DNA from 3 places in the Paenibacillus sp. LRG-1 genome. Region 2 is predicted to be linked to each of the others. Evidence: predicted binding sites of a transcription regulator. Region 2 holds the regulator's gene; each other region holds the start of a gene.

Region 1 (7,863 bases), 740 kb from region 2:
GGGTAGCTGACACGATTTTGTTCCTCCACATATTTAGGACCAAACCCCAACTCCTTGTGCATAAGAAACGGCGCATTGAGATCCTGTTGATTGAACATTTTTGCTGTCCCGGCAATAAACACGATAGGGAATTCAAGTCCTTTACTTTTATGAATGGTCATAATGCGGACAGCCTGATCGGGTTCAGTCCCTCCGCTAATTGATCCTAAATCACCGCCTCGCTCCCGTAGACGGGAAATGAAGGTCAGAAATCGGAACAATCCTCGGTTGGACGTAGAAGTCTCATACTGTCTCGCTCGGTCATATAGCGCCCGCAAATTGCTTTGACGCTGTGAGCCGCCAGGCAGTCCACCGACCCAATCCAGATATCCTGTTTCCTCCAGCACATTCCAAATCAATGCACTTAAGCTGCCTTGTCTGGCTTCCTGCCGCCAGGCTTCCAAATTACGCAAAAATGAACGTAGTCGGGCAGACAACGTATTCCCGTCATTTCTATTACCAAAGTCAGATGAAGATAAAGAGTCCTCTGGGAAAATATCCAACTCCATAATCTCAGCTGAAATCCCTTTTTCGCTTTCTTCCAGTGGGTCAGCCTCAGCCGCCGCCAGCAATGCGCCATAAAACAATCCATCCGGCTTCTCCAACCGAATTTGTGCCAGTTCATCTTCGGTCAAGCCGACAATCGGCGAACGAAGCACTGATGCAAGCGGGATATCCTGCTGCGGATTATCAATAATGTGCAGCAGAGACAACATTACCTCAACTTCCGTTGCTTTAAAAAAGCCTGTCGTCTGCTCCCCGGAGGCCGGAATGCCCTCAAGCCGCAGTTCCTCCACAATTAGGGGGGCCCACACGCTTGCGGAACGAAGCAAAATGACGATATCACCGTAGACTGCCGGACGCATCGCTTTTAATCCTCTGTCGTAAATCAACAGTGGTTGTCCAGTGTCTCCGGTCAGTTCTTTAATCCGTTGCGCGATCGCACGAGCCTCTAACTGTGCCGTTTCTAACTCCACAAGCTCAGCCAGCTCACTTTCCTGTAAAACAGATTCGTCCCCCGTTTCGGACAGCTCCGAAGCCTCAGAAAGACCATGTCCACCCTTATCAACTAACAGCAGCTCAGGTGCATATACAGATGCAGGGTCTTGATCCGACTGGTCGGGATAGGATGCGCCGTGTACCAGCCATGCTCGTTCATCGTACTCAATTTCCGCCACATCCACACTCATAATCTGGCGGAACACCAAATTGACCGCATCGACAACTTCCTCCCGACTGCGGAAATTACGCGCCAGATCAATTAATAAGCCATCTTCCTGCTCCTGCATTCCGTACCGTTGATACTTATTCAAAAACAGACCCGGCTCCGCCAGCCGAAACCGATAAATACTCTGTTTCACGTCGCCCACCATAAAACGGTTACCCGGTTCCTCCCGTGATACCAGCCTGACGATATCTTCCTGTACGGTATTCGTATCCTGATACTCATCCAGCAGCACCTCGTCGAATTGCGCCTTGTATTCGAGCGCAGCGTCGGAAGGTAGTAGCTTGTACGGAGTAGAATCGGGATGTCGTAATATTTTCAGACAGTAATGTTCCAAATCCCCGAAGTCCACCAGCCCTTTTGACTGCTTGTGATGTTGAAATCGTTCCCCGAATACAATCACGGTTTCTATCAATTCGTCCATCAGCGGAGCCGCGGCGTGCAGCTCCTCCCAATAGGCTTCTGCTCTCCTGCCAAACAGGGAAGCCTTCATATCTGTAATCATTTTTTTGGCTGCTTCACGCAGCGTTTTAACCCGTTCCTGCAATGCAGGCTCGGTCTGATCTTTTTTGACGGGCTTGAGCTTACCGAAGGAAGCTGTCTGAAAATGATCATATAGAGATGCCCACGGCTGTGTCTCCAGCTCCTGTAACAATCCCTTCACCATCGCCGCATCCTCTTGCAGCGTCACGGCATAAGGTGCAGGACCGCCAGGCTGCATAGCTGTTTCATGCGCCTGTTCCAGCAAGCTCGCTGCTCCACGCAATGAAAGTGCAGCATCCGCCAAAATACTGCGAACCCAGGGAGTCTCTCCCAAAGCGGCTACATCCTGTACACGAAATGCTGCCGCTGTCTCCCGCAGCCAATGTTCTGGCCACGGATGACTTTGAGAAAAATCATACAGCCGCTGAACAAGCACGTACATTGCATCATCGGTGCGTTCTCCACTAAACCAGTCGACCAGTCTGCGGAATGTACTGCCTTCATCATGAGCCTCATATTTCTCCTCAAACAGTTCTTCTAGAAGCTCCTGACGCAGCAATTCTGTCTCATGCTCATTCATAATCCGAAAACCGGGATCAAGGGGAATGGCCTGATAATGCCTGCGGATGACCTCCATACAAAATGAGTGAAGCGTCGTAATCGAGGCCCGATTCAGCAACGATAGCTGGCGGCGTACATGCTCACTTTCCGGTTCCTGCTCCAGTACACGTTCCAACGCTTCGCGTATCCGTTGACGCATTTCGGCGGCGGCTGCCTTCGTAAAGGTCGCTACCAGTAACCGATCCACACTGAAGCCGAGCTGGGGATCGACGATTTTACGAATAATACGCTCTACGAGCACCGCTGTTTTACCAGACCCTGCCGCTGCCGCGACCAGCATGTTATTACCAGATTCCGAAATTGCACGCCACTGGTCATCACTCCACATACTGCCTTCCGGCTTCGGCATGCCTTTAGTGTTTGACGTGCCTATCATTGGTCCATTCCTCCTTTCCCTTCCTGTGTATGACCCAGCAGATTCCAGATCTGATCCTTACCGGGTTTACCCCATTGATTGTAGCCACTACCGTCCAGACTGTCGTCAAATTGACAAACAGGCTTAAAAGAACAGAAGGTACAAGCCGTCTCTTGCTGGATACGATAAGGTTCAATGGCCACATCGCCCTCTGTCATCCGTGTGCCAATCGTCCGGATATTATGACGTACCGAAGCTAGCAGGCTGTCCCACTGTTCCGGCGAAGCAACCGAAGCACTGCTATAAAAACTGCCGTCTGCTTTCACCGCAACAGGTAAAATAGAGGAATATCCCTTGTCCAATGCTGTATCCATTTGCCCAACTACATCCCGATCCGCGAGCAATAATCCCTTCATCTTAAAACGTTTTAAAAGCTCCTGACGGGCCTGTTCTGCGCTAAGACCGTTAGGCGACTGCAACATCGGATTGTGGACGTGAAAATACAGTGTACCCGCTGGATAAGCTGTCTCGCCCAACCATTCCTCCGCCGCATTCAGCAGCACATCCAGGTAGGTGAGCATCTGCAAGGACAGGCCATAGTACACTTCATGCAGCTTGAGATCCTTTTGGCTAGATTTGTAATCGATGACACGCAAAAGTAACCCCTTTTCTCCCTCTGCCACATCTACACGGTCAATCCGTCCGACAATTTCCATTACAACGCCGTTATCTAACCGGAAGCTTAACGGAGGAAGCTGCTGACCCGGCCCAAAGTCTAACTCCAGCCCAATCGGCTCAAAGCTACCTCTTCGCGCATGTTCACCTAAAATCAACGAGGCACGGCTCACGATGTCTTTCAATTTACGCAAAATGTAGCCATACCGCTTGGAGCTCATTAAAATCTCGCCTTGCAGACGAGGAGCCAAACGCTCCACTGTACTTTCCGCCTCTTGGCGGCATTCCTCCGTGCTGAGACTGCCCCAGCTGACATTGCGTTTACGCAAATTGATCGCCATCTCTCCAAGCGCTGCATGAAATAATTGTCCGATATCCGGGGCCTTCAGGCGATACATTTGACGTTCCTTCAAACGAAGACCGTGAGAGGCAAAGTGCGAAAATGGACATGCCACAAAACGTTCCATACGAGATACGCTGGTACGCAGCTTGCTGCCGTACAGACGGCGGCTCGTTTCCTTCTGCATTTCGGCATGGTTCTCGTAAAAAAGTGAGGTCAACAGCTGACGCAGCTTGTCCTTCTCACGCCCTTGCTGGCTTGCATACCAGTTATATACCTCCCACCAAGGAGATAAAATGTCACCGCCACGTCGCCAATGTCGTAATTGCGCAATGAGCTGCGGCAATGCCTCAGACGGATGAGAAGCATACTCCCATTGCGTCGTCCAAGCATCTCCAGGCAAAGGGTATCCAGCCAGTGGACGCTCGTCCAGACTAGGAAACAGGTGCCACACATGTCGTACTAACTCAGACGGCAGCAACGACTTCCCTTCTTCATCAGTCACTGCATAGCTCATCCACAGGCTTTTACCGGCTGAAGTAAGGGCCGTATAAGCGAGAAAACGTTCGTCCAACAGACGTCTTGTCATATCCGGCGCCAGCTCTACGCCTCGTTCGTTTAATGCCGTACGCTCCTGCTCATTCAGCACACCGTCCTCATGGAACACAGCCGGCATCACACCTTCGTTCATACCTAGTACAAAGGCATGTTGAATACCGGACACACGTGTACGGTCCGTGTTTCCGACTAGAACCTGATCCAGAGCTGGCGGAACAAGTCCCATACGGAACTCAGCCAATCCCGTTTCCAGCACACCCGCAAACAAAGAGGTATCCAGCCTCTCATCACCCATCATTTCGACAATTTGATCCAGTAGTTCAAGCACCGCATCCCATACTTGACGATGCTCTTTCGCCTGCTCAGGTTTTCCTGCTTCCTCTGCCTGATGAATGAAGGCGTCCAGCTTGTGGCCGATTTCTGCATCCTCCAGTAACAGATATACCGCTTCACACTTCTCAAGTGCAGTTCGTGCCTTGCCGACACGTTTCTCAAACGCACGTAAAGGCGTCACGATCACATCCCGGCACAGTTCCATCAAATCCAACGTTTCATCCCGTTGACGGCTCCGTTCCTGCTCCTCCAGCTCCAGTGACAAGCTGGGCACAGCCTGCCACGGGCGACCGTCTGTCCAACGGCTGCCTTGTATTCCGCAGGCTAGTACATAGTTTTCCAAACGGTCCATCTCCTCACGGCTCACCCGACCATCCAGCGGCAGGAGAAGGTCTGTTTTGACCGCACGGAATACATCCTCATATCGCCAACGACGCTGCACGATATCCAGCGAAGCCCGAATCAATTCCACTAAGGGATGATGCAAAACACTTCTCCGCTGATCCAGAAATACTGGAACCTCATATTGTTTGAATATCGGTTCCACCCATGGCTCATAATCTTCAATATGACGTACAAACAGGGCCATCTCCCGATAACGAGCGCCCTCATCTCGGGCCAGACGACGCATTTCGCGTACAGCCCCTTCCAGCTCTGCACGGCGATTAGCCGCAGTGTACAGTTTTATGCCTTCCGGCTGTTCTTCTGTCCACTGCTCTCGTAGCTGCTGCAGCCGCATCCATTGTTCCTGATTCCGTAACCCTGTACGATGTTCAAAGTTAGCCTCCAAATACGCCAACGCCGGACGCTCCTTAAATCTCGGCAGCGGATCAGGGCGCAGTAATTGTGTCTGCGTCTCTATCATCAGCTCGTCTGCCATTCCTTTGAGCTTTACATACGTAGCCGCTGAGGGATGAAACAAATCCAGCTCATGCGGAAGCTGTCCGCTCTCGTAGCTGCGGTTGCAAGTCAGCGCCACCGTCAACGAAGAAGCGTGCAGCATAAGCTGCTCCACCACCTTGTATTCATGTGGTGTAAACCTGCGGTAGCCATCCATCCAAATATCTGCCCCACGCACAAGGGAAGACTCAGCAATCTGTTCTGCCAGCATGCGCAGCGTATCTTCACCGTCAATATATTTAAGCGTCAGCTCTCGTTCAAAATCCTCATAGATTAGACTGATATCTTTGAGCTTGCCGCGCAAAATCGGAGTTGACTCTCCAGCAGCGTTCATTCGCTCCAGTTGCTCCGGTACAGACCGAGTATCATTTCCATACTGCTTTAGCTCCGTAAACAATGTATTCAACCGATCCACAAAGCCGAGCTGGTCTCCCGAATCCTTAAACAAACTCAGTTCATCCTTGCGACGACGAATAATTTTATATAAAAGCATCTTCTTGCCTTCTTCCGTTACAGGCACCAGTGCTGAACCCCCGGTTTCCTGCATAACTAAATAGGCAAGACGATGAAATCCCATCACTTGGGCGCGCACCGACCCCTGAATACCGTTTCCGGCTTCTGTAAGTAACGCATGCTCAGAAGCAAATGACGATTGCTCCGGTACAAGTAACAGCATAGGCTTACCTAGCGGCTCCTCGCGTAACATAGACGTCATTTCATTGCGGATTAACGTACTTTTACCACTCCCAGAGCGGCCAATCAACAAGCGAACCGACATGATGCGGCCTCCTTTCCAACGAACAACATTCTATTAAACAGTATAGCATATCAGGCAAGGGAGAAAAGAACGTACGTTTGCCATGTTGTAGCAATTCTTCCTCCCTCTAAAAAAACAAATCAGTCCCGCAGATTGGCTTGGTGCATGCCTTCTCTACAGGACTGATTTATACCTAAACGAGTCTATTTTACCTATTTAATCACCAAAAAGGCGATTGACTTTGACCTTGTATGAAACCTACAGCTGTGTCCGGCTGCGCACCTCAAAGATGGCGAATTTCAAGTAATGGCCTTCCTCCACACCCAAAATTTGAGGATGGTCTTTACCAGCCGCTCTCCAGTCTACCAGACGAAGGATTTTGCCGGCATCTGCCGCCGCTTCCTCAATGGTATCTAAAAACAACTCTGGCCGCATATGGAACGAGCAGCTCGCAGTCACCAGATAGCCGCCCTCATTGACCAGCTTCATCCCGTGCAGGTTGATATCTTTATATCCACGTGTAGCTCCTTTGACAGCGTTCTTCGTTTTGGCAAAGGCTGGCGGATCAAGAATGACCACGTCAAAGGTGCGTCCGCCACCTGCTGTCAGCGGCTTGGATGTATCTCCTTTGCCCCCGGCTCGTGCATTGCGTTCCTCTACACCTTTCACTTGATTGCGCAAATATTGAAAAGCATCGTCGACGACAAACTCAACGCGTTCCTCAAAACCGTTCAGCTTGACATTATCCCGCGCACTTTCAATCGCATGCTCTGAAATATCAAGACAAGTTACTTTTTTAGCACCATGTTTACATGCATTGAGCGTAAAGCTTCCCGTGTGCGAAAAACATTCCAATACGGTTGCGCCATCCCAGAATGGGAATTCAACAACCTTACCACTTTTATTCACTGGCTTCATGACCGTTGTGCCCGCATCCCCTGAGTCTGCAGCTACTTCTTGTAGCGTAATTCCACTACGTGCTCCCCAACCTGTCATCAACGGTGCTATGGCCGCACGATTTTCACGCTGGTCAAAGAAATAACCCGTCTTCTGGCCCTCTACGATATCAACCTTGATTTGCAGGCCATTTTCCGTCACTACCACATGACGCGGGCAATCACCGTACAAAGGACCCTTCGTTTGTTCCAATCCTTCCAGCTCACGGATGGATACATCACTTCGCTCATATATACCAACAGGACCCACTACTTCAACGAGCGCATCCCTGATTTCTTCCCTGCGCCGATCCATGCCAAGCGTTAACAACTGCACGACTAACACATCACCAAATCGATCTACAATCAGTCCAGGCAAAAAATCAGCCTCGCCGTACACCAACCGATAAGCGTTTCCCCCGGTCACAAAACGTTCGCGGTGCTCCAGACATTTGCGAAAGCGTTGGGCAAAAAAGTTTTGATCCATTGCTTCCAGCGGCTCGTAGGACATCACACGCACTGTAATTTGTGAAGCTGGATTATAGTAACCTGTCGCCAAATAACGCCCCTGATGGTTAACGATACTGACCAAATCGCCTGCCTCTGGGTCCCCTTCGATCTTGGCTATTTCGTTTTTAAACA
Region 2 (7,863 bases):
TTGTTACCACCTTTCTAGTATTTGTATTTAATGTTATACATGTGTAATGTATTTGTACATAGTTCATTGGTTGTGAAGAGAAATTTTTTTCTTGTCTTTGTTTGTTGTATTTTATCTTTATGTGTCGGATATTAGCTTTCTAAATAATCATGTAAGGGTATGATTATTTAGAGAAGGATTTTTAGCGCTTATCCAGAATGAATTGTCGAGTTGATCAACATGAATCATACATATGAAGTGTTGATCCAATATCGAATTGTTTTCAGCTGCATTAAGTCAGATAAGAGCATCTGTAGTCCAGCCGTTGAGTAGGATATGATGGAGTTTGTGGAATACGGTGGTGGGCAAGTGGGGCCTTATAAAGTTTTAAAATAAAAAATTGAGCAAACAATGCAGCAACGTACAAACCATGGACGGATATACAGCCGGAATACTTAAGTGAAAAAAGCTGAAGCAAGTTTGAGGGCTATAGGTGTGGTCAGTTGTACACAAAGTATTTGAGTCAAGAATGCTGCTGCTTTTGACTGGGTACCATTTCGCTTCTGTTTTAACCAGTGGAAGCATAGTTGAATATGTATGGTATTTAAAAGGAAGGCAACTGAATTTAGCAGTTCTATGGAATTTAGGAGTTGGGTGTATCGTTTAACACAAAAAAAGCAGGAAGAATCCTTCCCGCTTTTGCTTGAAAACGATTATTAACGTCTGCGTTGTCTATCATTTACGCTAAACAGATTAACAGCCAGTGCGTTACCTCTTGCACGCGCAATGGCTCTTTGAGTGGAACGGATGTTTAATCTTCTTCTTCTTAAATCACGTTTGCAATGTCTTCTGCTCATAATATCACCTCCCTTCAAGAAATGAAGGTACGGTTAAATCTTAGTGGCGTTTATGCTTACGCTTGGAAATTTTGATATTCAAGGCATTGGTTGCTAGTGCATTTCCGCTTCCTGTTTTAGCAGCTGCGGCTTGAAAGACTTTAACGACCAGATATCTGTTTTTCCCGATGCGATGCTTATACGTTTTAACTCTATTTCTGATCATCTGCATATCTCCTTTGCTTAGTTCTGCTATATACATATGTCAATTGTGATAGTAATGTATCAGCATAAATCTATTAAAAGCAAAAAGAAGCTAGTACCTATATTCCTAATGGATAATAAAAAAACTCATGCGAACCTGTCTTCGCCTTTTCAACTTTACGTTGCAGGAGAATGTTATAGGCAGGTCGGCATGAGTCTAATAGTGTAGATAAAGATAATAGGCAGTTAGTATGAAAATTATTTACTATTAAGAGTGTTAAGTTTTTTCTCGTAGTACGCCTCTTGAGCAAGAATATGATTCAGTTGTTCAGAGAGCTGTTTATATTCTTGGCTGTCTTCTGGATAATTATTTCTTTCGAAAATTACAGCTTCGAGTTGCTTTTCTAAATACCTGAAATGGATAAGTATTTGTATATACTTAATACGGTCGTAAGTTGTTATGTGGGAGTTCTCTTTTGCATACAAATGATCCATTGTTGGAACTACACAGCTTATGGCGATAAATATCACAACAAACGCTGAAATTATAATTTTTTTCATTTAATTCCTCCTACAGAGCTATAAGTAATTAATATACCATATTTATCTAAAACAAAGAAAGATCTATTAGTTTTGCCCATGACAGTATAGCTGCTCAAGGTCAGTGGGGAATTATTTGAGATGAGGAGGCTGATTTTTAGTAGAAAAAATAGGGATAGGTTGCTGAAATGAAAAAAAAGTTGTGAGATACATAATAAACATAATAGCAATACAAAACCGGCTTGCCCTAGGCAGCCGGTTTTATATTAGTGGATAGAATAACGGGGAAGAAAGAACGAGAAATCAGTGGAAGTCCCGGAAGAGTCCTACAACCTTGCCCAAAATGCTGACGTGTGTCAGGCGAAGCGGTTCAAAGGCTGGATTTTCAGGTTGAAGCCGGATATGATCCTTTTCTTTGTAGAAGGTTTTAACTGTAGCTTCGTCTTCATCTGTCATAGCTACAACAATATCACCATTATCAGCGGTCTGCTGCTGACGTACGATTACATAGTCTCCGTTAGCAATACCAGCTTCAATCATGCTTTCGCCTACAACAGATAACATGAATATTTTATCCTCACCAACAAAGTGTTGGGGAAGAGGAAAGTAATCTTCAATATTTTCTGTCGCCGTAATAGGAAGGCCAGCAGTTACTTTGCCGACGACGGGGACACGACTAATGGAGTAATTAATCAAGTTGCTGTTATCCGATTCGTCTTGACCGAGTAACTCAATAGCCCGTGGTTTTGTAGGATCGCGGCGAATGAGTCCTTTTTTCTCTAAACGATCCAAATGACCATGAACCGTAGAACTGGAGGCTAATCCGACAGCCTCGCCTATTTCGCGTACAGAAGGGGGGTATCCCTTTAGACGCACTTCATTGCGGATAAATTCAAGAATGGCCTGCTGGCGGCTCGAAATCTTAGACATACCGTATCAACCCCATTTAGTAACGTTTGGGAAAATTATAGCATAGAACCTCCGTTCGTACAAACATAAGTTCTAAATAATCCCTAAAAATAATTACGAACTTTTGTTCTCTTTTCTATTGAACAAAACAAATGTTCGTGTTATATTGTGAAAACATAAGAACAAACGTTTGGAGGACACAGCCAATGATGAAATATAGCACTTATCAAAGTATTTTTCCGATGAATTTAGAAAATTTACAGGAGACTCGAAAAGAGGGTAGGGCACGTTTTATGCAGATTATTACCAATACTCTTTTACTTAAGCTTCTTATTATAGTGATTGTTGCTTGGATTGCAGGGGCAGGTGTACTTACAGTTTTCGCGGCACCTTCAGCTTCCAAGGAAGAAGTGACTAAACTGACCGTACAACCTGGGGATACGTTGTGGGAGATTGCCGCAAATCATAAACCGGAACGAATGGATACACGGGTATATATAGAAGGAATTGTGCGGATTAACGGTTTGGAGGATCGGGGAGTGCAGGCAGGTCAGGTACTCAAGCTTCCTAACTTCTGATCTATAGACTATTAGAGCTTGTCAGGGAGCGTAATACGGGAGCCTTGACAAGCTCTTTTCTACATGTCAAAGTGTATTATATCTTTGCTTTTATGGAGGGGACACAATTTGGATATAGACAGCTTGGTACAGCGCATTAATGAATTAGCGCGCAAAGCAAAATCCGAGGGTTTGACGGAAGAGGAAGCCACAGAGCGCGCCAATCTTCGGGAAATTTATTTAGGTAACATTCGCCGTAATTTTCGGCAGCAGCTTGAGACGATTGAATTTGTGGACGATGATACATCGAAAGGAAATGACGGGCTGAAGCATTAATGTTGTTAAAGTGCCCAAGCCTGCAATTTGCCTTTTGTTTTAGGTACCTTTTATGGTATCTATATAGATCAGCTTTGAGGCAATTGTTTTAATGTAATATATCTGGGAAGGAATTGAGAGATGGCCCGATCATTTGAAAGAAAAGTACGCAAAAACACAGCGCATTTAAATAAATCGCGCAAAAAGCAAGGCATTCAAACCATTAGCGGCGCAGGTTCTACAATGGATATTTTCCGTGGCCGTAACATTACTGTGCCAATTATGCTGGCTGGTCTTTCTGTATTGTACATGCTTATGAGTTACTTTTTGACTAAGACCGGTATGCGAGGGATGGATTGGCTTGTATTCGGCCTGTACTTGATGCTGGCTGTTATCTTTTTCATCCGTCGTCCTTATTTGAAAGTGGGAAAGGATACTCTCTATATGCTGAAAGGTGGTAGAGAACGTCCAATGACGGCAGGGGACATGAAAGCCATCAAGATTGAAAAGGGTTACGTAACCGTTGAAAGAAAAGGTAAGGGTGGTAATTTTATTTTCACAAAATCATTAGGTCGCTATGACACGGATGCCATTGCAGAGCGACTTGAGAAGTTTGCGCTATCCAATCAGATACAGGTAGACAAGAAATAACTGATTTGCCTGTAGCTCTGTAACAAAGGCCGTATGATGTTATTTCATATAACATGCTGCGGCCGCTTGCTTAATATGGGCACACATAACGATTCAAATGCTTAATCAAGCAAATAGGCGTACATATACTGTGGAAAGAGAGTGGATAATTCAGATGACGATTCAGGCGGTAATGTTTGATCTTGATGATACCCTTTTGTGGGATGAACGTAGTGTAGAAGAGGCATTTGATGCAGCGTGTCAAACAGGCTCCCGTGAAGCAGGCGTTGATCCAAAAACTCTGGAGGAAGCCGTACGTAAGGAAGCACGCGCTTTGTATGAATCCTATGAAACCTTTAGTTTTACTCAAATGATCGGCATTAATCCGTTTGAAGGATTGTGGGCGAATTTTACAGCAGGTGAGCAACCTGAATTCCGCCAATTGGAACAGTTGGCCCCTGTTTATCGAAAGGAATCATGGCGCAGAGGACTCCAGCAACTAGGGATAGATAATGAGAAGTTGGCGGAAAAGCTGGCTACCCAATTTGCTTCGGAAAGACGCGCGCGTCCACATGTATATGAAGAAACGTTCGAGATTCTAGAACAATTGAAGGGACATTACAAGCTGTTATTGCTGACAAATGGCTCCCCTGATCTACAACAGGAGAAACTGGATGGAGTTCCTCAATTAGCTCCTTTCTTTGATCATGTTGTCATTTCAGGTTCATTTGGTCGAGGCAAGCCTGATCCGTCTATATTCCAGCATGCTTTGGGGCTTCTTGGTATTGAGCCTGAACATGCTTTAATGGTAGGAGATAAACTGACGACTGATATTCAAGGAGCGTTGGCAGCAGGTGTACACTCGGTCTGGGTGAACCGAAACACTAAAACCAATACCACAGAGATCAAGCCGAAGTTCCAAATCAAGCATCTGTCTGAATTGGACGGAATTATTCAATCGTTAAAGTAAGAAATCAATAGTCTTTAGAAACGAGTATTAAGAAAACTCCCTTCGCTATTGTTACAGAGCAGAGGGAGTTTTTTTATTCACACAAGGATAAATTCGTAATTATGCTTTAATGAAGGTTGGATCTTCATACGGTTCGGCAATCCAGCCATTTTCTTCGATGAACAAGCGGATTGCGACGATCTTTTGATTCTCCATTAAAGTGAAGAAGTGAGGTATATTTTCAGGTACGGAGATAACGTCCCCCGGTGAAAGCTCTACGTTAAAATAGCCGATCTCTTCTGGGCCTTTAATGATGAAGATGCCTTTACCAGCGACAATGGCACGGATTTCATCCTCGGTGTGGGTGTGAATTTGCTCAAACTTGGCCAGCAGCTCGTTCAAATTCGGCGTTGCTTCAGATAAAGTGATAACGTCCCATATTTTATATCCGCGACGTGCGGCTAAATCCTTGATTTCGGGTTCAAATGTTTTGAGAACAGCGGCCTTTTGATCATCTGTTAAGGTAAAGTTTTCTTGCAGCTCCCCAGACAATTTGGAAGCATCCCAATGTTCATACAATATCTCGTGACTCTCCAGAAATTCACGTACTTGTTCTTCACCGCTAATTCGTTCATTCGTATTACGTATTAAGATTTCGGCCATATATATATTCCCTCTTTTCCACTTGGATTAATGTTGTATAAAGAATACCATGTCTTGAAACGTTGTACAATACAGGATTTCAACATTTTATAATGCAAATGACCATAGCTAAAGGATGCAGGGTTAAGTACGCTCTATAATGCTACAAACTATAAAAATGGATAAGAGAAGTCATTTTTACAAAGAACAACCTGTATAAAACGTATGTTTTTACTTCAATCTATCTAAATGATACGGTTTCTGCTAAACTAGGATTTAACGTTTTGCGGGGGTGAAGAAATTTGGATAAAGTTAGCTTGCAGGATGCATTACAACGAAGAATACTCCTTCTTGATGGGGCCATGGGCACCATGATTCAACAGGAAGACCTTTCCCCCGATGATTTTGGTGGGGAAGAGCTGGAGGGCTGTAATGAAATGCTGGTCTTAACGAGACCGGATGTCATTCAAGGGATTCATGAAGCATACTTGAAGGCCGGAGCAGATCTAATTGAAACGAATACATTTGGAGCAACATCCGTCGTTTTGGCGGATTACGATATACCAGAACGTGCCCGTGAAATTAATCTGGTGGCGGCCAAACTGGCGCGTAACGCGGTGGATAAATACAGCACTGCGGACAAGCCTCGTTTTGTAGTAGGAGCTATGGGCCCAACCACGAAAACCTTGTCTGTCACAGGTGGGGTTACATTTGCTGAGCTGATTGAAAGCTATCAAGAGCAGGCCTTGGCGCTTATTGAAGGCGGCGTGGATGTACTCCTTTTGGAGACCTCACAGGATACGCTTAACGTCAAAGCTGGAAGCATCGGAATTCGGCAAGCTTTTGAGCAGACAGGTATCGAGCTTCCGCTAATGATTTCAGGCACGATTGAGCCTATGGGAACTACGTTGGCCGGACAAAATATCGAATCCTTTTGCATATCACTGGAACACTTGCACCCAATTTCGATTGGATTGAATTGTGCTACAGGTCCAGAGTTTATGCGTGATCATATTCGCTCTCTGTCTGAAATGTCCTCTGCAGCTATTAGCTGTTATCCAAATGCGGGCTTGCCCGATGAAAATGGCCAATACCATGAATCGCCTGATTCTTTAGCACGTAAAATGGCTGCTTTTGCTGAAAAAGGCTGGTTGAATATTGCTGGGGGTTGTTGTGGTACCACGCCTGAGCATATTCGAGTTATGAGTGAAAGTATGGCGCAGTTTGAGCCGCGTCCGCTGGTAGGTCATCATCCTCCTGCCGTATCGGGCATTGAGCCTGTATATATTGAACAGGACAATCGTCCGTATATGGTTGGTGAGCGAACGAATGTTCTGGGCTCCCGCAAATTCAAGCGTTTGATCGTGGAAGGCAAATATGAAGAGGCATCTGAAATTGCCCGTGCTCAGGTAAAAAGCGGAGCGCATGTCATTGATATTTGTGTGCAGGACCCGGATCGCGATGAAATGACGGATATGGAAGCATTTTTGAAACTGGTTGTAAACAAGGTAAAGGTACCTTTAGTGATTGATACCACGGATATTAAAGTCATTGATACAGCACTTCAATATTCGCAAGGCAAGGCAATAATTAACTCCATTAATTTGGAGGATGGTGAAGAGAAATTTGAGAAAATGGCTCCTCTTATTCATAAGTACGGCGCCGCTGTTGTTGTTGGAACAATTGATGAACGCGGACAGGCTATTTCACGTGAGGATAAGCTTGAGGTAGCTAAACGTTCTTATGATCTGTTGGTGAACCGTTATGGTTTGGCAGCGGAGGATCTAATTTTTGATACGCTCGTATTCCCAGTAGGAACAGGTGATGAGCAATATATCGGTTCAGCTAAGGAAACCATTGAGGGCATTCGCATTATTAAAGAAGCGCTTCCCGGGGTGCATACCATCCTGGGCATCAGTAACGTATCTTTTGGTTTGCCGGAAGCGGGTCGTGAAGTGCTCAATTCCGTCTATTTATATGAATGCACCAAAGCAGGTCTGGACTATGCGATTGTAAACACTGAGAAGCTTGAACGTTATGCATCCATTCCAGAGCATGAGCGGAAACTTGCGGAAGACTTGATCTATAAAACAAATGACGATACTTTATCCGCTTTTGTAGCAGCTTTCCGTAACAAGAAAGTGGAGAAAAAAGAAAAGATATCAAACCTTTCGCTCGAAGAACGACTGGCTTCCTATGTAGTCGAGGGAAGTAAGGAGGGACTCATTCCGGATCTGGAGCAAGCGCTCGTGAAATATTCTTCGCTGGAGATTATTAACGGCCCGCTGATGAAGGGGATGGA
Region 3 (7,863 bases), 390 kb from region 2:
TTCACTTTAAGGCTACGTTTGACATTCTGGATTTTAGCCTGATACGTAATAAAGTTTTGCACATCACCGACAGGTCCGGGATGTATCCTTTTTACAAAGCGAGCTGTATTTTTCCACTTTCCAGTCATTAAGACATATAAAACACCTTGCTCACTACTTAGGCTTCCTGTGAATTTTTGTCCGTGAAATAAGGCAATTCCACGTGCTGTAATATCTTCTCCTTCTTTGGAAAGATAGGGGAGTACAAAATCTTGACCCGGATCAAGCATTGGGGGGAGCAGTGTCTCCAGTGTCATTTCCGGGAACATACACATTTCCTCAAGGCTTCTGATTTTTTTGGTTATAAATTCGCCAATCAAGAGGCTACCTATGCTTTTTTGATCTATTATTTCCCCAGCTAATCCATCTACAATAGCTACCTTGACATGGGAAGTCGGATGGTCAGGCTCACGATACAGCACATCCAGATAGGGATATAAATCTTTTCGGGCCAAGCTTGTACCATACAGAATAACTCCGTATTTGAAAAAGCGGATATCCCCGGTTACTTTGGCTCGGATTTTGTCTGTACTTTGCCGAACGGAGTGGCCGGTGCCTGAATGAATTTCATTGGTGCTTTTACCTTGATTGCTTTGAGAATCGTCTACAACCTCTAGCGTTTGCAACAACATGCCTTCAGGAGTGAGATCATAAGCCGATGCATTTGCCAATCGGGCATCCTTCAAATTGTCCTGATCCCAGCAGCCTGTTATAAAAATGAGTAGAGTTAGCATTCCAAGCGCTCTGCTCTTTTTTTTCATGTTTCAGGTCCCTCCTTTTTTTTGAAGAGATAGGATAGGATCAGCAGCAGAAAAGGGAACACAATTAGGAAAAAATAAGCAGAATTATTGGCTATGGAACCAATAAGCTCGAAATCTTCTCTTCGTTGAGGCAAATAGGCAATACAACATGAGGCGAGCACAACAAAGGGAACCGCCTTTTTGTGACTTTTTTGCTTGAATAGATAGCTTATTCCGTAAGACGCCGCATAATAATATCCACTTATAGCGCCAAAGATCGAAATGAGCCAAATCGGCAGAAAAATAAAATCGACCCGATCCATCGTCCCCAGTGGAATGGATCTGAGCAAATAAATGACTGGCTCCGGCATTAATTCAAGCTGTTGGGGACTGAATACGGTTGTACAGGTAAATACGGTAAAACAATACAATAGTACCACGATCGCGTTAGCTGCCAGAATTGACTTGAGCTTGCTTGTACTTTTGCCCTCAACCATGGGAAAGACGACAAGAATGAACTCAAAACCAAACATCGCTAGGAGCGTTTCTTTTGAACCGACAATAATACGGGGCCATCCCGCCTCAGTCAGAGGTAGCAGATAAAGCGGGTTGGACTGCTTTATACCATAGCTAATTAACAGCATCATGGGAAAAATCAGAAATGAAATTAAAACAAGTACTCGGGCAATCGTTCTTAAATTTTCGCGAACCAGATATATGCTACTGAACAAAAACAGGGCAAGTATAGCCCAACGGGGAGTATATTGCAGCATCCAGCGATTAATGACGTCATAAGCGTTCACAAGAACCGAGGTACCCATGAGCAGATAGTAAGCAATGTAAGCCACAGTCAATCCTTTTCCAATCCAGGAACCAGTAATCTGGGTTAATATTTGATAAATCGAAGAGGAGGGAAAACGTCTTAGCAGGAGCCAGCACATCAAAATAATGAGTTGAATCAAAAGGCCACCAATAATGACAGATATCCAACCCCCTCCTTTAGCTGAAAGGTGCATCTGATAGGGAAGTGACAAAATATCTACGCCAATCTCAAACTTAATGATGAGAAAAAACAGTTGACCCGATGCAATGGTACTTTCTTTATTCACGTCTTTTCCAGCTCCTAGAGTCGTTCTGCTGCTTCAATTTTTGGGCTTGGGAATCATATGGTCGCTGATGGAATGTCCAAATCGGAAAGCGGATAAAAACATCTTTCATATCACCGAGCCGGAATGGTGCAAGAGGAGCAAAGTAGGGCGTACCAAAGGTCTCAAGCTTGCAAAGGTGGATAGTAAGAAAAAGTAAACCGAAAGCAATGCCAATGTATCCAAACAAGGCTGCAGCAATCATCATCGGAAAACGAAGGATACGAACCGCTGAGCTCATTTCATGAGAAGGCACTAAAAAAGAAGAAATGGCTGTTAACGAGACGACGATGATCATCGTATACGACACGAGACCAGCCCGAACGATAGCATCTCCGATGACGAGACCGCCAACGATTCCAATAGTTTGACCAACCCGACTGGGTAGACGAACCCCGGCTTCTCGTAGCACCTCAAAGATCAATTCAAGCAGCATAGCCTCCACAATCGCTGGGAATGGAACATTTTCCAGTGATTTTTTGATGGTATGCGCCAGCTCTAATGGCAAAATAGCTGGATGAAAAGCAATCGTCGCAATGTAAATGGCAGGTAGCGTAAAAGCGATCAAAAAGCTCATCATTCGAATCGTTCTTAGAAATGAACTAATAATCCAACGACCGTGATAATCATCTGGGCTTTGGTAAAATGCAAAAAAAGAGACGGGAGCTATTAGAGCAGTTGGGCTACCTTCAGCCAAAATCGCTATGCGTCCCTCCATTAGATTGGCGGTCACACGATCCGGTCGTTCCGTGCTGAGTTGTTGAGGGAAGAGGGAAAAAGGGTTGTCCTCAATAAACTCTTGAATAAAACCGGGGGGGAGCACCATATCGGAGGAGATCGCTTTAATTCTCGTTTTCACTGCTTCCACTAGCTCAGGATTAGCCAAGTCTTGAACATAGACAATAGCGATTTTAGTCCGGGTTTTAGATCCCACATAAAAGTAGCGTACAACCAGTGACGGTGTGACAATTTGTTTGCGAATCAGATTCAGATTGATGGATAACTGCTCAATGAATCCATTGTGCGGTCCGCGAATAATCCCTTCGTTTTCTGGTTCGTCCGTACTGCGAGCATACGTTTTTTCGGAAGAAAGGATAAAAAATTCCTCCGCTCCATTTATCATAAAAATGCAATATCCCTGAATAAGCGAATCAGCAGCATTTTGAAGGTCGGTGTCTTTTTGACTGCTTAAGGTAGTGAACATTTGATGAGAGACTGCATCGGTTTTCTCATATAAGGCACTCAGGATATGAGTTTGAATCATCTCCTGATCTACGAGCGAATCAATATAGAGCAGCATACCGTCTTTGCCGTCAACGGAAATCGCCTGCTTTTTTAAATCATCCGTATAAAAAAGGGCTTGCTCAATAAAGGAAACATTCCTACTTAATTCAACGGAAGCTGCGTCATGTCCAGCCAAGAGAGCACCTCCTTTTTGGATGAGATAGGCATAATGTGAGTCAAATGGATTGAGTTTATCCATGATATGGTGACTTATCCATTCTCGAATCACCTTCACTTCACGTAACGCAATAGTTTTATACTAGAATTTAATTTAGGTTGATAAATGGGAGGTGGGTTGGTTATTTTGCAGGGAATGAAAATTAATCGTGCAAGAACTAGGGACGAGATTACAAGGGGGCTTAATCTTGGGTGGGGTCAATTCCCAGATAATGTCCCAGTTTCCGTCGGACCTCGCTGCGGGCAAAGGATGAAAGCATGAAAAAACGCCTTTGATAGCCGCGGCATACATACAAAACCTCTACGCCTTCATGATTTCGGATTTCGCTGTATATTTTAACCCCTAGTGTTTTCATTCGCGCCTTTGTCTCTGCTAATTGAACAGCTACGCGCTGTTGTACTCCAGTCAGGCTACGAACATACAAATCGGGCATTTTTAGAGGAGAGGTATTTATAATACGAATGTCTCGTTCCAGCACATCCAGCACAAGAGTTAGAAGTACACAGATCTTGATCAGCCCTGCGTCTTCTTCAGAAGGCAAAGGAGCTTTATTCTTGTGGTTTAGTGTCTTTTGGTTTGGCATAAAAATCTCCTTTACTCCGAGTAAGAATACAATATATAATCAGTATATAGAACGTATGTTCTGTTTATACCTCCCTCATCATAGGAATTTTTCCATTACTAAAGCAATCATCAATTATTGGAAAAGTGGTAGGGAGCGATATCCTATGTGCCATTGTGTAAAGAATTCATGCGTTTATCGCCAATGACAGTCAAACAGAGTTCATGTTAAGCTATTGGATAAAAACTTACATAAAAGGAGAGATCGTTCTGGCTGCGGTCAGCCTTTACTATTTAACTTAAGAAAGTGGAGAAAGAAGGTATACATATTGTCACGTTCGTTATATGCAGCTTTATTATTGTTGAGCCTCATTTGGGGCGGTTCGTTTATGTTTATCAAGGTGTTGTTGCTACATCAAGTAGGGCCGTGGACGATTGTATTTCTCAGATCCAGCTTTGGATTTATTTTTATCGTCTTATTAATGCTACTTATGCGCAGGCCGTTTGAAATCAAAAGCATTCCGTGGAAATCGGTTGTTCTGGTAGCTTTGGTCAACATGGTTTTGCCATGGACACTGATCGGTTTTAGCGAGACCAGAATAGCTAGCAGCATGGCTTCTGTATTGAATGCCACCACGCCAATATGGACCATGTTGGTGGGGCTTGTTTTTTTCGGGGCTATTTTTCATCGAATGCAGTGGTTAGGAATGGGTCTCGCTTTTGTAGGAATCATTATTTTATTGGGTATTAATCCTGCATCTATTATTTCTGTTGATCCTGTGGGTTTTGGATGTATGCTGCTTGCGACTCTCTGCTACGGATTTGGAACACAGCTCTCCAAACGTTTTCTCTCCAATCTTTCCATGTATCAGGCTACTTTTTCGACACTGTTTGGTGCTGCGGTAGGGGGTGGCATTATGATGGCAATTGTGGAGAGACCTGATTTGTCGATTGTTTCTGACCCAGGTGTATTGGGTTCTCTTATAGGACTGGGAGTTTTGGGATCAGGAGTAGCATATATTTTGTTCAACTACATGATTTTGCGGGGGAGTGCGGAATTTGCTTCTTCGGTGACGTATTTTGTACCAGTAAGTGCCATTGTATGGGGCTTTTTGCTCCTGAATGAACATATCGGCTGGAACGTTCTGACCGGGCTGGTCCTTATACTTGGAGGCGTGTTTATGGCCAACCAGCGTAGAACCGCCAAATTAAGTGAATAATAATCTAAACAGAAATAAAATACGCTTTGGTTATTATATTAAATGTGCATTCGCCAAACCTTCGGTATAATGCGTTAATTCGCACATACAATAAAGCATGCTCACACATAAAATAAAATATGGTGCAGCAAAAAAGCAAGCTGTTTAGCAGGTGACAAGGTGTGGTATAATAAATTATAGAATTATATGCACCACAGAAATGTCGGAGTTTTATTCCACAAAAGAAAGGATCAGGATACCATGTGTCCCCGAAGGATACTTCCCCAAAGGACGATTTGGAAACGATTTGATCTGTCTTATACTTAGCTTTTCCGCGGAGTAACGTCAAGTTGCGAAAGCCAACTCTGCGGAAGAGGGGATTGTACATGCGAAGGACCAAGTCCTCCAGGCACATCTTACCCGGTAGCTTCCGTAAGAGTGGGTTCATCCACATCAAACTTACGAGAAACCGAGGGAGCCTGTATGAGGAAAACTTACGAATCTATCGTGAACAATGGAGCATTGAGACAGATTGCTGTCATGTTGCTCGGAACATGCATTTTAGCTTTTACGTACTATCACATTAATGCTCAAAATCATTTGTCAGAAGGCGGCTTTGCAGGTTTGGCCCTGCTGGGACATTACGCATTTGGCATATCTCCAGCATGGAGTATGTTGTTGCTTGATATTCCCGTCATATTGCTGGCATGGGTACTGAAGGGCAGAAGATTTATGCTGCTTGCGTTAATCGGAGCCGTCGCTTTTTCACTGTTTTATGCAGGATTTGAGAAGTATTCGACTCTGGTTATAGATCTACATGGAAATCTGCTGATAGCTGCTCTACTTTGTGGGGTGCTTACAGGTTTGGGAGCCGGAATCGTACTGCGATTCGGTGGAGCAACCGGGGGCGATGATATCCTATCTCTGCTGATCAGTGAGTGGCGCGGGTGGAAAATCGGCAACGTGTTTATTGTCAGTGACATCATCGTACTGGGATTATCATTGTTGTATCTGCCTATGAAGGAAACAATGTTTACAATACTGGCTGTGTGGCTTGCCGGAAAAATAATTACATGGACGACCACGTTCCAACTGCACCGACCTGTGAAAAAGGTACTGCCAGCGGCTATTCCCGCTAAAAAGGTGGTTGCCAAAACAGTGCCGGTCGTCCACAGCCTTCGTCAATAAGGAAAGGGTGTTACGTCAGGAGAGAAATCTTCTTACGTAACACCCTTTCGCTGTATTCAGCTTCTATCAGGAAGGCTTTAAAGTTGAATGAATGCGTCCATTCCGGTCATGAATAATTGCAGAAATCTGTTGGTGTTCTACAAAACTTTGAGCTTCGTCAATCGCCTCATTTTTGTGTTTAAAGGTTGAAATGGGCTGGTTGTGTCCCTCTTCTTTGATTGCCCAGCGATCCTCGTGCGGCACCACATGAATGGGTTCCTTTGCATCGGAAGAAGCGGAATGATGGTTGTGCAGATTTTCGCTTGAATGCTGTTTTTCATGTTTTGTCGGTTTCTCATCTTGCTCGGCTGGATGATTATCGTTCCATTCCTCGGCTTGGGAAGTGGCAATCGCAATCGAGCGCCCTTCTTCATAGCCGTCATGGAGTAGGGCGTTAGCAATATCGACGGCTTTTTCTCGCACACGAGGCTCCAGGTTTTTCATGGATGGAGGGTAATCATGTTTGTTCCAAGGCATAGTTGCACACTCCTTATAACAGATGATGTATTATGTATTACCCGTTGTCGGCTTAAACAAACGGAAATCAAAGAAATGAATATATTGTAAAATGTATCTTGAGAAAAAGCGTATAATGGTGTGCAGAATACCAGAAAAAGGAGTGAAGCATTTGCTTGCCTGGGGTTTTGTTTTTTTGCTGACTATCATCATTCATACTACAGATAGCTTGTCCTATGCTCTTCGACTTGGTGGTTTGCGAGCGAGTCGGATTGGATTGGCGTTAACCGTTGCGGGGATGCTGCTGTTGGTTTCACGCACCTCTAACATGGCGCAGGGGCCTTTACTTGGAGGGATGGTCGATCAGGCTAAAGCTGCAACACAAGTGGGCGGAACGGATATTAGACTGGAACTATATATGCATGGGGTACTGCTGGCAGCAACCGTTGGAACCATGCTTGCTATATTACTGTATCCAACAGTGGTACGCATGTCAGCCAGATGGATTGTGCATTTGGAGCATACCGGATCTATTCCGGCTTTGGTGCGTCATTTAATGCTGCGAAGTCGCTGGAAACATGCAGGCTACTACATAAAGCGCCCCACCTGGTCAATGCTTACTTCACTGATTAGTGGAGCGATACCTAAGCGTCTAATTATTCTGAATATAGCTGTCACTGCGATTTATACAACAGGAGTAGTATCTGCTTTATATGCATCATTCCTGTGGCCTGCTCAAGGTACAGCAATGTCAATGTCGTCAGGTCTAATCAATGGCGTCGCAACGGTATTATTAACCTTGTTAATTGATCCAAGATTGGCGGTTCTGTCGGAGAAAACGCTACGAGGGGAGCTACCCTTAACTCGGATGAACAGCATGTACGGCTGGATGATCATCTCGCGCTTGGCAGGTACTTTATTAGCCCAGCTATTGCTAGTACCGCTAGCCATTTGGCTTGGATGGGTAATGAGTTAAATGGCTAGCTTACGTAATGATGTGCTGCCACATCCCAAAAAAGGCTGGCCCATGATCA

Evidence for each region. The regulator LexA, encoded in region 2, represses DNA repair genes until DNA is damaged. The targets are predictions, from matches to a motif close to CGAACATATGTTCG.
Region 1: the regulator LexA is predicted to act here: its motif matches at 6,374-6,387, upstream of addB (helicase-exonuclease AddAB subunit AddB).
Region 3: the regulator LexA is predicted to act here: its motif matches at 4,018-4,031, upstream of ACUUJN_RS16620 (YhjD family protein).

What each region holds. Positions count from the first base shown of each region.
Region 1 covers NZ_CM170126.1:4,069,391-4,077,253, forward strand. The annotation lists gene addA (helicase-exonuclease AddAB subunit AddA) at 1-2,744, opposite strand, end outside; gene addB (helicase-exonuclease AddAB subunit AddB) at 2,741-6,307, opposite strand; gene ACUUJN_RS17940 (class I SAM-dependent rRNA methyltransferase) at 6,545-7,863, opposite strand, start outside.
Region 2 covers NZ_CM170126.1:3,328,678-3,336,540, reverse strand. The annotation lists gene ACUUJN_RS14575 (hypothetical protein) at 696-836, opposite strand; gene ACUUJN_RS14570 (hypothetical protein) at 877-1,041, opposite strand; gene ACUUJN_RS14565 (hypothetical protein) at 1,278-1,580, opposite strand; gene lexA (transcriptional repressor LexA) at 1,863-2,489, opposite strand; gene ACUUJN_RS14555 (LysM peptidoglycan-binding domain-containing protein) at 2,678-3,046, shown strand; gene ACUUJN_RS14550 (DUF896 domain-containing protein) at 3,155-3,361, shown strand; gene ACUUJN_RS14545 (hypothetical protein) at 3,482-3,991, shown strand; gene ACUUJN_RS14540 (HAD family hydrolase) at 4,146-4,940, shown strand; gene ACUUJN_RS14535 (1,2-dihydroxy-3-keto-5-methylthiopentene dioxygenase) at 5,040-5,582, opposite strand; gene metH (methionine synthase) at 5,864-7,863, shown strand, end outside.
Region 3 covers NZ_CM170126.1:3,723,145-3,731,007, reverse strand. The annotation lists gene ACUUJN_RS16635 (Ger(x)C family spore germination protein) at 1-800, opposite strand, end outside; gene ACUUJN_RS16630 (GerAB/ArcD/ProY family transporter) at 797-1,888, opposite strand; gene ACUUJN_RS16625 (spore germination protein) at 1,881-3,344, opposite strand; gene ACUUJN_RS16620 (YhjD family protein) at 3,568-3,969, opposite strand; gene ACUUJN_RS16615 (DMT family transporter) at 4,277-5,167, shown strand; gene ACUUJN_RS16610 (YitT family protein) at 5,630-6,334, shown strand; gene ACUUJN_RS16605 (DUF2188 domain-containing protein) at 6,401-6,850, opposite strand; gene ACUUJN_RS16600 (lipid II flippase Amj family protein) at 7,002-7,805, shown strand.